DNA from 4 places in the Shewanella woodyi ATCC 51908 genome. Region 3 is predicted to be linked to each of the others. Evidence: predicted binding sites of a transcription regulator. Region 3 holds the regulator's gene; each other region holds the start of a gene.

The links. Region 3 encodes FliA, which starts transcription of late flagellar genes. Its sites were predicted from a motif close to CTAAAGNTNNNNNNNNNNNNGCCGATA; they were not measured.
Region 1: the regulator FliA is predicted to act here: its motif matches at 1,988-2,014, upstream of SWOO_RS13075 (VC2046/SO_2500 family protein).
Region 2: the regulator FliA is predicted to act here: its motif matches at 1,972-1,998, upstream of SWOO_RS05050 (DUF5610 domain-containing protein).
Region 4: the regulator FliA is predicted to act here: its motif matches at 1,681-1,707, upstream of SWOO_RS14145 (flagellar protein MotY).

Annotation. Positions count from the first base shown of each region.
Region 1 covers NC_010506.1:3,115,920-3,120,133, reverse strand. The annotation lists gene queE (7-carboxy-7-deazaguanine synthase QueE) at 1-162, shown strand, start outside; gene SWOO_RS13100 (PLP-dependent cysteine synthase family protein) at 174-1,235, opposite strand; tRNA gene SWOO_RS13095 (tRNA-Tyr) at 1,422-1,506, opposite strand; tRNA gene SWOO_RS13090 (tRNA-Tyr) at 1,568-1,652, opposite strand; tRNA gene SWOO_RS13085 (tRNA-Tyr) at 1,715-1,799, opposite strand; tRNA gene SWOO_RS13080 (tRNA-Tyr) at 1,839-1,923, opposite strand; gene SWOO_RS13075 (VC2046/SO_2500 family protein) at 2,049-2,540, shown strand; gene SWOO_RS13070 (DUF406 family protein) at 2,649-2,936, shown strand; gene SWOO_RS13065 (sensor domain-containing phosphodiesterase) at 3,092-4,214, shown strand, end outside.
Region 2 covers NC_010506.1:1,300,554-1,304,767, reverse strand. The annotation lists gene SWOO_RS05060 (glutathione S-transferase N-terminal domain-containing protein) at 1-470, opposite strand, end outside; gene SWOO_RS05055 (ferredoxin--NADP reductase) at 502-1,242, opposite strand; gene SWOO_RS05050 (DUF5610 domain-containing protein) at 1,347-1,937, opposite strand; gene SWOO_RS05045 (phosphoglycerate mutase family protein) at 2,054-2,593, shown strand; gene SWOO_RS05040 (hypothetical protein) at 2,771-2,962, shown strand; gene SWOO_RS05035 (hypothetical protein) at 3,042-3,305, opposite strand; gene SWOO_RS05030 (ABCB family ABC transporter ATP-binding protein/permease) at 3,379-4,214, opposite strand, start outside.
Region 3 covers NC_010506.1:2,024,987-2,029,200, reverse strand. The annotation lists gene SWOO_RS08325 (chemotaxis protein CheA) at 1-291, opposite strand, end outside; gene SWOO_RS08320 (protein phosphatase CheZ) at 307-1,044, opposite strand; gene cheY (chemotaxis response regulator CheY) at 1,058-1,441, opposite strand; gene SWOO_RS08310 (RNA polymerase sigma factor FliA) at 1,471-2,199, opposite strand; gene SWOO_RS08305 (MinD/ParA family protein) at 2,192-3,073, opposite strand; gene flhF (flagellar biosynthesis protein FlhF) at 3,078-4,214, opposite strand, start outside.
Region 4 covers NC_010506.1:3,353,633-3,357,846, forward strand. The annotation lists gene tnpA (IS200/IS605-like element ISShwo2 family transposase) at 168-602, opposite strand; gene SWOO_RS14145 (flagellar protein MotY) at 777-1,646, opposite strand; gene rnt (ribonuclease T) at 1,788-2,450, shown strand; gene SWOO_RS14155 (DUF3137 domain-containing protein) at 2,535-3,548, opposite strand; gene SWOO_RS14160 (peroxiredoxin C) at 3,664-4,214, opposite strand, start outside.

The sequences.
Region 1 (4,214 bases), 1.1 Mb from region 3:
GATCTTGATGAGTTGCTAAATGGGGTTGATCTAAAAGGTAAAACAATCTGTTTGCAGCCCATTAGTCAGAAAACCAGAGCGACGGAGCTAGCGATGCGTGTCTGTATCGAGCGAAACTGGCGCCTCTCAATACAGACCCATAAATATTTAGATATCGATTAATCTGGTCTTTATCAGTTTAAGCTAGCTGTGAGGTTAAATTGAGCCAATTTAGCCTCATACTCTGTAAGTTCTCCAATGTTATCGTTAACCCAATCAGGGTTGTAATAGCTGTCTAGGTATCGCTCCCCTGAGTCACACAAAAGGGTAACGATAGAGCCCTGTTGACCTTTTGCTAGCATGTCACATGCGATATTAAGAGCGCCATACAAGTTGGTGCCAGTTGAAGGGCCTGCTTTTCTACCGATTAATTTCTCAAGCCAGTAGATGGTTGCCACTGAAGCAGCATCTGGTATTTTCTCCATATGATCAATGACACCCGGAATGAAAGAGGGCTCTGCTCTTGGTCTTCCTATCCCCTCTATTTTGCTTCCATGGCACGAAGTTAAGCTTTTATCACCGGTTGTGAAGTAGTCATAAAATACTGAGTGTTCAGGGTCAACCACACAAAGTTGTGTGTCGAGTTGCTGATAACGAATATAGCGACCGATCGTTGCCGATGTTCCTCCTGTTCCTGGACTCATGACAATCCACTTGGGGATAGGGTGGGGCTCAAGTGTCATCTGTTCGAAAATTGAATTGGCAATATTATTATTTCCACGCCAATCCGTTGCTCGCTCTGCATAGGTAAATTGATCCATATAATGGCCATTTAGTTGCGTGGCTAACTGCTCTGATGCTGCATAGATCTCGCTGGAGTGATTAACGAAATGGCAAGTCCCACCATAAAACTCTATCTGTTGAATTTTTCTCTTAGCGGTACTCTTAGGCATAACAGCAATAAAGGGCAAACCAAGCATGCGGGCAAAATAAGCTTCAGATACGGCGGTACTACCGGAAGAAGACTCGATGATTGTCGTGCCTTCCTTGATCCACCCGTTACAGAGTCCATAGAGAAATAGCGAACGAGCAAGCCTGTGCTTCAAACTACCTGTTGGGTGGGTACTCTCATCTTTTAAGTAGATATCGATCCCCGTTAGTTGAGGAATATCGAGTTTAATTAAATGAGTATCGGCACTACGCTGGTAGTCTGATTCGATCTTCTCGACTGCTGTGTTAACCCATGAGTTTGTCATATTTGCCCTATACCTAGATGGAGTTACCTTGATAGTAATCAATATGAGTTTAGGTAGGAAGTCAAAGTGGAAACTTTACTCTGATGAATTAAATGTGACGAAGGGAGAATAGGTTTGGCTTGATATCGTTAAAGACTAACTAATTTGGATTCGTATTGGGAAAACCGAGAGGAGTTTAGATAGAAGTGGTGGAGGGAGAAGGATTCGAACCTTCGAAGGCTGAGCCGTCAGATTTACAGTCTGATCCCTTTGGCCACTCGGGAACCCCTCCACATGTTTCTATCAATATTGGTGGTATTAAATCGTTATAGCTTTGTAGCGTAAATAAGAGATGGTGGAGGGAGAAGGATTCGAACCTTCGAAGGCTGAGCCGTCAGATTTACAGTCTGATCCCTTTGGCCACTCGGGAACCCCTCCATTTCAACTTATTTTACAGTACCGCTTTAACACTTAATAACCATGACGCAAAAGAGTAAAGATGGTGGAGGGAGAAGGATTCGAACCTTCGAAGGCTGAGCCGTCAGATTTACAGTCTGATCCCTTTGGCCACTCGGGAACCCCTCCACGAATAATCTTTATTGTCATTTTTACCAATTATGCAAATGGTGGAGGGAGAAGGATTCGAACCTTCGAAGGCTGAGCCGTCAGATTTACAGTCTGATCCCTTTGGCCACTCGGGAACCCCTCCTCACTTGCGGCGGCAATAGTAGACACAAACTGTGTATGTGTAAAGGCCATAATTTAAAAAATATCTAAAGTTATGTATTAAGCGGTCGATTAACTATCAACGAGCTGTTTTAGTGATGTTTTTTTATGCGACCAAGTGCTGTTTTAATCAATGAGTCCCAACTTGGGACACGCCTTAATCATGCTATTGATCATGATAGGCGTGGAGAGTTTGCCCTTTTATTGGCACTACTCTCTTGTGATGCTCGGGATATGGCTCAGTTTCAGCTCGATGATGGGGCTCTTGAGCCTGAGCTTGCTTTGCGTAAAAAATTTGAGCTGCCAGAAGCGCAAGCGTTAATTAATGACTTGACGATACAGGACTCTCCCATTGATAACAGCTCTGCTTTCTCTCATGGTGGGGTAAGAGCATTTCAACTTATGCAAGCATTGAAGCCCGAGGCACTTGTTATAAGAGGGGATAAGTCGGCGCAGATGCAGAGAGTGCTGACTAATTGCGATCTACTGACTCGGCAAAAGTTTAATCACAGTGCTAAATCTGAACTTTACCACGCCTTAGATACCCATTTTGTTGATCAATTAGCCCAGCAGAGACAGATGAGTCGAACACTGGCCTGATTTTATCTCACTATCTTGTCAATTTGTGATTTACCTTTTGCTTATTAATGCCAAGGCAATAGGTGATTAGCGTATAATAGGCGGACGTGAATTGATGAGTTATAAACAATGAAAAATATTCAAGAATCCCAATCAGCTTTAGTGAACGATACCTGTAATGATTGTGGCAGTTATGCCGATATCGGAGCTGTGATTGATGAGCATGATACGCAGCTTAGTATCTCGTTTACTGGCGTTGATGCAAAAGTGGAAGCTGAAGCTGTCGCACTTAAGGCAAAAAGTCGATTTGATGGTGTTGAAAGCGAGATAAAGACCGATAGTGATCTGACAAGTTTAGTTATCCATTTTGCTTACAGTGCTGAGAAAATGATATTTCAGCTAGAAAATGGTATTTAAAATTCACTAGTATGTTGCAAATCTGCTACTTGGTCATGTAGTCTGACTAGCTCATTATTATTTTAATACTATCTAGTTTCAAAAATTGGCATATACGATCAGTTAAATGGAACATTGAGTAAGCGGATAAAAGCTTACTCTTTTTAGGGAGCTAAGTGACGAAGCGTAAGTATCAGCACTTATTAGAGTTGATTGTTAACTCTGAAGCTAAACAGATGGGTGATTTTCACAGCACGGCTAAACTGGCTGCTGAATTACTCTGTCAGCAGCTATTAGTGACTCATGTGGGTGTGGCAATCATCTCTTGTGAGAATAATACCATCTTGCCTGTGGCTAATTACGGCCATATTTCACCTGCTGAATTTCTACGTCCAGCCCCAGACTTATGCCCAAAATATATTGCAGAGTTAAGGACAAAGCGCCTTATCGATGCTTTTGATACCCGCAATGACTCCAGACTCTGTGAGCTCTCATCTAATTATTTTACATCTAATGGTGTTAGGTCGACGTTAGATATTGCGATTCGGATCAATGGTCATCTGGAAGGGGTGTTGTTTCTCGAGAGAATGGCGTTTTCCCATTGGTCTGATAGCGAAATACAGATAGCTTCTCAAGTTGCAGACCAATTAGCACTGACACTCGCCACGCGTGATGCTTACGATAAAGAGGAGAAGCTTACGCTGCTATTGAATGCTGCTGAGCATTCAGATCAAGTCACTATGCTGATCAATCTGAAAACAGAAGTAGTTGAATATGTTAATCAAGCGCACGAGACCATTACAGGAAAACCCAAATCCAGTGTGATAGGAAGCTCGCTACAGGAGCTGAGTTTTGTTAGCCAACACCCGGATGAGACCAGAGTTGCACTTACCCAAGTAAAACTTGGTAGTGTGGTTAAAGGCGAAAACAAAATCGTTAAGCAAGATGGCTCTCAAAGTTGGATCCGATACTCTGTTAAACAGTTTATTACCGACAGAGGGAACTGTTTTGCACTGCTTAATGCTGAGGATTGCAGTGAAGAGCACAAGCATAAAATTGAGCTTGAAAAGCTAGCTTGGCGCTGTCGTTTAACTGATTTATATAACCGAACCTATTTTACTAAAGAGCTTGAGAAAGTTAGGAAAGGTTACCTGCTGCTCATCGATCTGCGTGGTTTTAAGCGTTTTAATGACACTTATGGTCATGAGAGTGGCGATCTACTGCTTATTGAGATAGCTAGAAGGCTACGGCATTTCGGTAAGGTTAATCACACTGAGTTACTTGCCAGAGTCGGCAGTG
Region 2 (4,214 bases), 720 kb from region 3:
GCTAATCCTATCTGCTGAATCGTCAACTGAGGACTTACCATTACCCCCGATTGCTCTATCTCTTTTAATCCGCGAAGCAGAGCCATCTCGAATCTAGATGTCCAAAAAAGCGAACGCTTTCCCTCTAGCTCTCGCATCTGCTCCTGCCTAAGCGCAACTGCTGAGTCTAATAAGCCATTAATCAATGACAGCTGACACTCATTTTTCCAGTTATAACCATATTCACCAAATAGTCGATTAGCGCCAAACTCATGATCTAAATAGCGTAAAATCACTTCACTGTCATAGAGGGATGAACCATCATTGAGCTGCAAACAGGGAATTTTTCCTAACGGGTTTAACTCAAGCAAGAGCTCACTATTTTCCATAGGATCAACAATACACTCCTCAACGCCAGTAATCTCAAGGTGACGGATCAAGACCCGAACACAGCGAGAATAGGGGGAAGCATCTGAATACAATAGTCTCATTTTATCAATCCCTTGCTCCAAAAGATAAGCGCTACCAATACTTCTCTATCGTGATCTGACCTGGGGCTCGTCGTAGATTCTTACTCAGCCCTTTCTCAAGTAAAATATTATTAGCATCCTTAATCATCTCAGGGTTACCACAAAGCATCACCTGTGAATCTTCAGCGGTAAGCCTAAGTCCAAGACGCTGCTCAATTTCACCCGATGCTAAAGCAGTGGATATTCGGCTCTCTAACGCATTAGGGTATGATTCTCGAGTGACAGAAAAGAGTAGTTTAAATTGGTTAGGGTAACGCTTTTCGAGTGCTAATAGCTTCTCTTTATAAGCAAGATCTTTCGCTTCTCTCACACCATAAACCAGAACAATATGATCAAACCTTGCCCAAGGCTCATCGGTTTCAAGAATGGAGATAAAGGGACCAACCGCAGTACCTGTGGCTAGAAGCCAAAGATCTTGGCCTTGAGGTGGCACCTCATCTAATGTCATAAAGCCTGCCGCTTTACTGGACACCTCAATATGGTCACCGACCTTAAGCTGTTGCAGATTTGGAGATAGCAGCCCATCGAGTACCGACACAGCCAACACTTCAACATATTCAGAGTTAGGGGCATTAACGATAGAGTAAGCTCTGCCGATCCTCTTATCATTAATTATCTGACTTAACTTAATAAACTGACCTGCGATATAAGGTTCGATACTAGCTTTGATCTTTAAAGAGAATAAATTGTCACACCAATCCGTTCGTTCAATAACTTCGCCATCAACCCACATTCATCGCTCCGATAACTATAGTTTTCCTAATTGATATTTAGCATATAAGAGAGGGTAATACCAATCGATATACCGATTGGTATGCAAAACCAGAGTCATATAGTCTAAGAGGCCGTTAAGGAGTCATCCGCGTCATTAAAACTCTCTTTAAATGCTAACAACCCATCCTGAACCAAGGAGTAGGTCTGATCAACACCATCTGCTATATCACCTTCCAAAACTTGTAAGCCGTTTAGAATATCTTTAGCTTCATCAAAGCCTTGATCGATCGCCCCACCAATGATCTCCATAAATGAGGTCAACTGTTCATCGAACGACATATTGGAATTTTGCTCTTGGTATAAGCTAAAAAAGTTGGTGGCAAAACTGACGATCCTGTCAGCGGTTGCCTCAGGCGACGTATCAACCCCATTGTCATAGGCTGTTTGTAGCGCATTCTCACCCATTGAAGGAGCTAACTCTTCATTGATCGCTTCGATTGCTGCACGGTATAGCAGTACAAGCGGCTCATTACTTGAGCTTAAACTGACCTCTTGTTGTGCTGAAATAATGGCTGAATTCATCAACTGTTTACTACTGGCATAAGCCGTTTTATTTGTCGCCACCTCAGAGACTGACTTTCCATGATTCTCGGTTGTCTGAGTATTACTTTTTGCAGCTTGGGATACTTCTGCGCCATGGTTTTTAATTTCCATAACAGCCTCTCAAATGATAACTTTATACAATCATTATCGACCATTTTTTGTGCAACTTTAGTTTTTATTAATTTAATTTGTTATCTTGCTATATTCGAAAAAATAGGTGACTAAATATGCCAAGATTTCTCTTATCCTCCATTATCTTATTACTCTTTTTTACCACGCCTCTTCTTGCCTCAGAACCTAAAGTCTCAGCTATCGAACCAGAAGGTAAGGTCGTTATCTTAGTGAGACATGCAGAGAAGCGACAAAATCAAGGAAAAGATCCAGCCTTGACGCCAGCAGGTGAACAGCGCGCGGATCAACTACGTCTTGCGCTAAAAGAGATGCCACTGAGCGCCTTATACGCCACTCCCTTTAAGCGCACTCAAGAGACACTAAAGCCCATCAGTCAAAGTAGAGATATAGCGATAAAAGTCATGGAACTAGATGGGGGAATAGAAAAACATATAAGAGAGGGAGCTAAAGCTATTAAAGCTGAAACGGGAAATGTGCTCGTCGCCGGCCACTCTAATACGATTTCACTGCTTATTAGTGCATTAGGCGGACCTGAGATCGATAAAATAACTGAAACTGACTACAACAATATATACATTTTATCTATCTCTCCTGAAAACAAGGTTGGCTTAATCCACACAAAATATGATGATTAAACAGGCAGATATTATAACTTAGCAATAGTGGAGTATTAGAAATGAATATTAGCAATTAGTATAATTGTTCAAATAGGATGAGTTACCAATAATGAGTGCTGGTGTTTTATTGAGACATGCTTCACAATCCGCGCCTGTAAAAACCAATACACCTAACAAATTTATGAGGAGTTCGAATTGAGTTCAGAATATGTAAATCAAGTTCCATCAACTAAGGAGCCATCACTTAGCTGTCAAAGCTGTGAACGCTTTACGGTTATTGAGGGAGAGACGATTTGCTATCACCAAGGCGAGATCATCAGCTTACTACCTATGCCAACTGAACCTAAAAATATCAGTCTGTCATGCAAAGGCTGGAAGACCAAATAAGGTTCAGCACAAACCTTCTATCTTTTTAGCTAGAAGACTAAGCTAAGTTAGAAGACCAACGTTAAGCCCATGATTAAGTTCACGCGCGTATCATGCCCACATAATCATTCTCTGAAAACTTAGTTTCACGAATAATCCCATCTAAGGCGATGCTGGGTTTGATTTCGGCTAAGGTTAAGCCTCGAGTTGTCACACGCATTCCCGCCGATAACTCCTGATAGATGGTCGATAATTCACTCTGTGACAGCCCACGTTTTTTTAAGGTTGCCATTATCGCCAACCAATCAGTATCAACAGTACTATCCTGACCTTCAATATTGACTTGCAAAGGGATATTCTTCATCAATTATCTCACCAAGTTGTTATCTTTGAGTATGGCTATTATACAACTGCTTAGCTGAACCTATGCTGAACTCTCATTTCTGATTTTGGATAGTCCACAATTTGGAATATAAACCATTGTTTTTTAATAGGGATGAATGGTCGCCTGTTTCAACAATTTGACCTTGGCTCAACACGATAATCTGATCGGCATCAACCACTGTTGATAACCTATGGGCAATCACCAAGCTTGTATGCCCCTTAGCCACCTCTTTCAATGCGGTTAATATCGCCTGTTCTGAGTGACTATCAAGTGATGATGTCGCCTCATCAAACACCAATAATGGGGAGCCCTTCAAGATCGCTCTTGCAATCGCAACTCGTTGTTTCTCGCCGCCGGAAAGCTTTAACCCTCTCTCTCCCACTTTGGTATCCCAGCCTTCGGGCAAGGAGCTAACAAAGTGAGCAAGGTGTGCCATCTTAATAACCTCAGCAACATCCTCATCACTAGCACCCGGTCTGCCATAACGAATATTCTCTAATAAAGAGTCATTAAACAGCACCGTATCTTGGGGCACTATCGCTATGGATTGTCTAAGTGCATGCTGAGTTAGTGAGTCAATATTGACCCCGTCTAAACTGATGCTTCCGCTATCCACATCATAAAAACGAAACAGAAGCTTCACTATGGTTGATTTGCCAGCACCACTATCGCCAACAATAGCCACTTTCTGACCCGGTAAAATAGAAAAGCTAATTGATGTTAAAATCTGACGAGAGTCATAACTAAAGCTAACATCCTCAAATGTTAACTCACCCGCTCCTATCGCCAGCTTTTTTGCATTCTCTTTATCTTCAATCAGAGGCTTTCTGTCTAATAAACCAAACATACGCTCAATATTGGCTAATGCCCCTCTGATCTCTCGATAGA
Region 3 (4,214 bases):
ATCGACAGCATGCAAAATAATATCCATCAATTCCGCAGAAACATCACGCTTACCTGTACGAAGCAGGTCAAACGTATTTTCAGCTTCATGGCATATATCGACCATAGGGTTCAAACTGAGAAAGCCAGCCCCCCCTTTGACCGTATGAAACCCACGGAAAATGGCATTTAGCAGTTCCGTATCCTCTGGATTATTCTCCAAAGTGACCAACTGTTCTGATAAAAGCTCTAAAATCTCACCCGCTTCTATCAAAAAGTCCTGCAGTATCTCTTCATCAACATCAAATGACATTAATTTGACTCCTAATTAGAAACCTAGACTCGATAGCAGATCATCAACTTCATCTTGACCAGCTACGACATCTTCTCGTTCCTCTGCGTTCACTATCGGTCCTTCAGCTTCAATGCCAGTCTCCGACGTAGGTGAACTATCGACAGAAGACTGCTCACCAAATACGGTCAACATAGAAACTAAATTGTTCTCTACTTCTCGAACTAAATCGATCACCCTGCGGATAATCTGCCCCGTCAAATCTTGAAAATCTTGGGCCAACAATATTTGATTTAATAGCTCTTTGAGGCGTATAGAATCCTGCTCACTCTGCTCAACGAATTGCTCAACATCGTGACATAGTTTTTTAAATTCAGTCAGTTCAATATCTCGCTTCATCAGTTTCGCCCATTTAGGCTTAACCGACTGAATATTTGTAGTTAGCACATCGGCAAGAGGTAAACACTCTTCAACAGCATCCATGGTTTTATTAGCAGCTTGCTCTGTCATATCGATGACATAATTTAAACGCTCTTTAGCATCAGGGATCTCAGTGCTCGCTAAAGTCACCAGTCTGTCATCAACTTGAAAATCAACAATAGCGCTGTGTAGCTGTCGAGTTAGTCTTCCAACCTCATCGAATAGTTCTTTCTGGATAGGTGTTGCAATTTCTCTGACCAAGTCATCGGCTTGCTCCTGCTCACCCTGAGTAAGCAGGTCTACAAGTTTGCTAGCTTGTTCTAGTGAGATTAACCCCGAAGTAGTAGCCTGCATAACACAACCTTGATTAACCGAGTCGTTCGAAAATTTTGTCTAACTTCTCTTTCAATGTTGCAGCTGTAAACGGCTTGACAACATAACCATTAACACCAGCTTGCGCCGCTGCAATGATCTGCTCTCTCTTAGCTTCAGCAGTCACCATTAATACAGGAATATTTTTTAATTCATCGTCAGCACGAATGGCCTTCAATAGATCAATACCTTGCATTCCTGGCATATTCCAATCGGTAACGACAAAATCAAAATCGCCTTTTTGCAGCATAGGTAATGCTGTGGAACCGTCATCAGCTTCCTGAGTGTTGTTAAAACCCAAGTCCCTTAACAAGTTCTTGATGATACGCCTCATTGTTGAGAAGTCGTCAACAACGAGAATCTTCATATTCTTGTCCAAAGTGTCCTCCGCGGAGCTCTAATTATTACTTACGTGATCTTATTATTTGTCCAATGCTTAAGTTTAGCTTTTAGTCTGAGCATTGCCTGACTTAGTATCTGGCTAACTCGGGACTCACTAACTTCAAGAATGGACCCAATTTCTTTTAAATTTAACGCTTCATCATAATAAAGCGATAAAACTAATCCATCTCTTTCTGGTAGAAGCTTGATCGCTTCAACCAAGGCTGTATGAAACTCAACATCTGCAATCGATTCAAAAGTGTCATCCTTTCGCTCCTCTGCTTGACCTACAACATCAAGTGACACACCTAAATCTTCAATTCCAACCACCTTTCCAACTGAAACATCATTAAGAATATGGTGGTACTCATTTAGCGATATATCAAGTCTTTGAGCAATTTCAGTGTCTTTTGCATCTCTTCCAAGCTCTTGTTCTAACTCATCGATAACTTGAGCAACACGTCTCTGGTTTCGATGTACCGACCTTGGAACCCAGTCCCCACGGCGTATCTCATCAAGCATAGAGCCACGGATCCGTATTCCAGCAAAGGTTTCGAACTTTGCGCCTTTACTGCCATCAAAATTCGTAGAAGCTTCGAGCAAACCCATCATTCCAGCCTGTAACAGGTCATCAATTTGAACTGACGCTGGTAAGCGTGCTAAAAGATGGTGAGCAATCTTTTTAACCAATGGAGCATACTGTTCAACGATTGAAGCTTTATTATCTAAACAAGTATACGCAGCGGTTTTACTCACTCGCTCTGTCCTCTTGATACTCAGGCTTCTGCACTAATCGCTCAACAAAGAACTCTAAATGTCCTCCTGGTTGTTGAGGAATAGGCCAGCTAATAATCTTATTTGCTAAGCCATGGTAAGCGATGGTGGCAGGCGACTTTGGAAACGCTTCTACAACCAATTTTTGCTTACGTACAGATTTTCGCAAGTTTTCATCGAAAGGAATTGTAGCGACCAATTCTAATGCGACATCTAAGAAACGATCTGTAACTTTACTAAGCTTAGCAAAGAGTTCCATACCTTCCCGTAAACTTCGCACCATATTTGCAACTATTTTAAAACGAAAGACGCCATGCTCTCGACTTAGTATTTTAATAAGCGCATAGGCATCAGTGATAGAGGTGGGTTCATCGCACACAACGACCAATACATCTTGCGATGCACGGGAGAAGCTCAACACCATATCTGAGATCCCAGCCGCAGTATCGACAATCAAGACATCAAACTGAGTGCGCATCTCACTAAATGCACGAATAAGCCCAGCGTGCTGAGCAGAAGAGAGTTCCACCATTGCTTGGGTACCAGAGGTCGCAGGAATGATTCCAATGCCTTTAGGGCCACGCACAATGATATCATCCAGCTCAACATCGCCGGATAATACATGAGATAAGTTACGCTCAGCACGAAGCCCAAGCATAATATCAACGTTAGCTAGTCCTAAATCCGCATCTAAAACTAAAACCCGCTTACCTTTCTCTGCCAATGCAACAGCCGTGTTAATTGACACACTGGTTTTACCAACGCCACCCTTACCACCAGAAACCGCTATTACTTTTACTTTATCGTTATATGGTTGATTCATCATACGTAAACCACTTGCTTGATCCCGAGTCATCACTTTACTCAAATGCATAGGCCCTTTCTTCAGAGCGCTCACTGTTCTGTTCTATTACTTGTTCTTTCCTGTTTAATACTGACAGCGCTTTGTTTGCTAATGCTAATGTATCAGCAACTTGCATATCTTCAGGAACCCTTTGACCATCAGTAACATAACTTAATGGTAACCCACTTTGTATCAATACGCTTAACGCTGGTGCTAAAGAAACTGACTCATCAAGTTTAGTTAACACGGCACCCGAAAGCGGAATTCGCTTAAATTGTGCGACAGCATCTTCTAATACTCTTCTCTGTCCTGTTGCTGACAGTACCAGATAACTCCTGATAGGTAATCTGCTATTTGCAGCTAAATTATCTAGTTGTTGAAAAAGTCTTAGATCTCTTTGTCCCATGCCCGCCGTATCTATCAATACTAGCTTGCGATTACGGAACTGATAAAGAATTTGTTCCAACTCATTGAGATCATGAGCCTGCTTAACTGGGCACCCCATTATTTTGCCATAGGTTGCCAATTGCTCAAAGGCTCCAATACGATAATGATCTGTTGTTATCAGTGCAACTTGATCTGAACCATGGTGTGCAGCAAATCGAGCAGCTAACTTTGCAACTGTGGTTGTTTTACCGACTCCAGTTGGACCAACAAAAGCAACAACACCACCTTGGCGAACAATATCATCCCCTTGATTATCTAGCATATTTGCTAAACAGCGAGGCAAAGCTTTGACTAATTCAGCTGGCTGATAGTGCTCACTTAAATCTGATAGTTTTGTCGCTACCATTGGAGAGAACTCAGCTTCTAACAGCTTACTTTCTAACATAGCGCCCACAGGGTTTGTGCGGCTTTTCTGCTCAGATAATAGAGAGGTCACTTGATGTGTCAGTAAGTTACGCAGCGACGCCAGCTCTTCACGCATGGCATCCATCTCTTGATTAGACCCAGAGTTAGCTTTCGAATTCCCATGGTTTCTTTGCGCATATTGCTGAGGTTCAACCTCAGGAGCAGCTTTCTTAACCTCAGGAGCTTTTAACCCTTTCGCCCAATCAGGCATCTCCAGCTCAGCACTTTTATTGGTAGCTTGTTGGTTCACTCTACTTTGCTGTCGCTCAAGTAATGCTTGTAAAGAATCGGCAGCGGGAGC
Region 4 (4,214 bases), 1.3 Mb from region 3:
CTTGACTTCCTTCCTTCAATTTGTTGATTGCAATTTATTTTTTGCGGCCCGCTTAAGGAATTAAGCGGGCTTTTTTTATCTAAATTTCCAGTATTTCTCTTTTCCAGTAAAGAATCCACCTTCTGAAGAAGGTGGCTTTGTATTAGCCCCCTAAAAGGGGGCGTTATCTACTTCAAATCTAATTGCGGCTGCTCCTGTTTTTCAACCTTTTCTTGATGCCTTACATATCTTCGAATCACTTCCTCATTAATCCCCACTGTGTCAACAAAGTAACCTCTTTGCCAAAAGTGATTTCCCCATAGCTTATTTTTCCGAAGATACGGATACTTGCTAAACATTTTCAAAGCAATTTTACCTTTTAAAGCACCCATCAACTTTGAAATCGATAGCTTCGGAGGAACTTTGATAACCAGATGTACATGGTCTATTTGTACATTCAACTCTACAACCACACACCCTAACTGCTCACTATAGACATGAATACATCGGTAAACATCTTTTCCTAACTTATTCTTTAAAATCCTAAACCTATACTTAGGTGTCCAAACTATGTGATATTGACATCGCCAATACACATGCGATGCTTTCTCATATCTACTCATGTTTTTTATCCTCTATTACTTCGCTAAAAGTTAGAGTTCAATTAACATGAGTAGATATTCAGGCAAAGCCTAATTGATGATAACCACCTACTGAAGTAGGTGGTTTAGGGCTGAAAACAAAAAGCCCCACATAAATGCAGGGCTCATCGACACTTAGCAATGTATTAAGTCTAGCTACATAGGCTTAGTTATCCGAATGACAACACGTCTGTTTCTTGCTCGCTCATCGATAGTCGCATTTGACGCCACATGGTGCCGCTCACCATGTCCAACTGTGTGGATCCGCTCCTGAGTTATGCCTGCTGAGATAAAGAACTCTTTCACCGAGTCAGCTCGCTCTTCAGATATCTTCTGATTGATAGAGCGTCCGCCATAACTGTCGGTATAGGCATCAATAAGTACCAGTTCAACCTCTGGATCATAGGAGAGATACTCCTGGACTTTGGCTATCTGCGCCTTTGCGTATCGCGTCAGCTCTTTGCCTCCAAACTCATAAGTCAGCACAGTAAAGGCGATATCATCGAAGCTATATGGTAGTAGGCTCGCTAAACAGGACTTAAACTCACTGTATTTACGATTAAAGTTAACTGCCGATAAGCCCACAGCAATTTTATTACTTTGATTATACCAGTCAGCGTAATAGAAGGTTGGCTGCATACCCTGTTCAAGCTCAGATAACATCGACCAAGCTGCATTGCGGGGAACTTCACCGCTAAAGTATTTTTGATAAGTCAGCTCTGTGATCTCTTTAGAGATAACACCGGGCCTCCATGCTGGCGCAAGGCTCATCAATTTAGCTTGAGTCACCTGATCTGGTTTCACCCACATATCTAAACTGAAGTTGAGATTATGATCTTTACCCGCAGTGCTGGTGAATACTGCTTTTCCGTATGCAGGAATATCATGCTCAAGACGACACATTATCGGCGTGTTGCCACTTAACTTCCACTCAGACTGATCCAAAGAGGCAACATAGTGGCGTAATTCCGCACTCCCAGTCAGAGGCAGAAATAACGTTAACGCCAGTAATACTCTTAGCCACATACAAAGTACTCTTATTTATTCTATTACTTTAAGCTATCGGCACACTTTTACATACCTTTAGCTTATAAAGTAACCATTCAAACATGACAGCACTAACCTCTTATCGCATAATAGCGACCTGCTAACTATTTGGATATGTTAATGAGCGATATTTGCGACGCCAATAAATTAAGTCACCGTTTTCGAGGCTACTTCCCCGTTGTCATAGATGTTGAAACAGCGGGCTTCAATGCCCAAACAGATGCGTTGCTAGAGATCGCAGTCACCATGCTCAAAATGGATGATGAAGGTATCCTAAGTTTAGACAAAACTTTGCATTTTCACATTGAACCTTTCGAAGGTGCTAACCTTGAACCAGAAGCTCTGGCTTTTACAGGGATAGATCCAACTAACCCTTTACGCGGCGCTGTCAGTGAAAAAGAAGCATTTCTTGAGATCTTTAAAGAGGTCAAAAAGGCTCAAAAGGCAGCCGGTTGCCATCGAAGCATTATTGTTGCCCATAATGCAGCTTTTGATCATGGTTTTGTCTCCCAGGCCATTGAGCGATGTGCGCTAAAGCGAACCCCTTTCCACCCTTTTGCCACCTTTGATACCGCAGCCCTCTCTGGACTAGCCTTAGGTCATACTGTTCTAGCGAAAGCTTGTGCTATTGCAGGGATCCCCTTTGATAACAGCGAGGCGCATTCAGCACTTTATGACACAGAGCGTACAGCTGAACTATTCTGTTTGATTGTAAACCGCTGGAAAGCATTAGGTGGATGGCCAATAGCCATAGATGAGGAGAGTAAAGAGGAGCAGGAGTAGCTGGGTTAATCAACCAGATATCAACAGATTTAGACAAAGTCTTAATGTGGCAAAAAACCTCTTTTGCCACATTTTCAAACTATATTACAGTCCTGTCTTTGCGTCTAAATTCAGTGCATCGATAAAAGAAAATATTTCAGTTAACTCTTTAAAAAGCTGCTCAATATCCCCTCTAAAGCTTAATGGCTTACTAATATCTAACTGAGGCTCAAAGTAATTATGTTTACTCGACAGCTTAATAAGAAGTTTCTGATCATTAAAGGAAGCCTCAAGCCCTGCTCGATAAAATTGAGCCAAAGAGAGAAAACGTTCCATGGCCGCAGTATTTAATAGATATCTTGCTTCGACTTGGTCACTGCTGTAAACCTCAAAATGTTGTTCAAAAGCAACATCTTCAAGTTTGACTCGTGAAAGTTTGCTCATGAAGTCTGTTAAACGATTAGCAAAAAAGCCTTTATCTTGACTAATCACCGTCGTTCCAGAGAAACGTTTAGGGATAGAAAACTCAACTAATATGCCATCAAAAATGGTTTTATATTGCTTTTTATTGTCTTTGTATCCGTCAGATTCCTCTAACACAACTTCGCGAAGCACAAAGGGCACATCTTTATATGTCCCTTTAAAACTATCGTCGAAATGGCTTCGATCATAATCGGGTAAAATACCATAACTTTTATAAGTATCCAGCTCAGGTAGCTGGGAAGGGTTTAGCTCAAAACTCTTACCAAAATATCCAATTACAATAGGGTAAATATCACGGAAGATGTTACCCCTTAATTTAGAGGCTTCACCATTGGCCCATATATTAATAATAGCAACACAGACCATGACAAAAATGGCCGCCACTAAACCAGTAAAGAACAATCCACCATCATCTAATATGGCTAGAGCATAAAAACAAAATGCAAATGAAGCAAAAAAAATGGCCATGCCTAAATAGGTCAGAGGTTGACTCACCTTCCTCCGTTTAGTCTGCTTTGCCACTGCAGAGAGCCGCTCTAACTCATAGCTTTGACACTTAGGCGCAATATATTTTTTATAATAGTCAGTAAAGGGAAGTTTATCCTCTTCAGGGATAGTAAACTCCATTGGGTTCATGTTCGTTCCTTGTTTAATATCAAATGAGACCGCTTATAATACTAAATCAAAAAACAGAAACAAAAAAGCTGCGATAAACGCAGCTTTTAGTGATCACAGCTAATGAATCTATAATTTATAGAGTATCAGCATTATCATTTAGGTAAGAAGCAACACCTTCTGGGCTCGCGTCCATACCTTTATCGCCTTTTTCCCAACCTGCTGGGCAAACATCACCGTGCTCTTCATGGAATTGAAGCGCATCGATCATACGTAGCATCTCATCAACATTACGGCCTAGTGGAAGATCGTTCACAACTTGGTGACGAACTTGACCTTCTTTGTCGATAAGGAAAGAACCACGGAAAGCAACACCAGCTTCTGGATGCTCAACATCGTACGCTTTACAGATCTCATGCTTAACATCAGCAACAAGTGTGTACTGAACTGGACCAATTCCGCCTTCAGCAACAGGCGTGTTACGCCATGCATTGTGAGTGAACTGTGAATCGATAGAAACACCAATCACTTCAACGCCACGCTTCTTGAACTCTTCGATACGGTGATCGAAAGCAATCAGCTCAGATGGGCATACGAAAGTAAAATCAAGTGGATAGAAAAAAACTACCGTTGGCTTACCTTTAATAGCTTCAGCTAGGTTAAAGCTATCAACGATTTCGCCGTTAC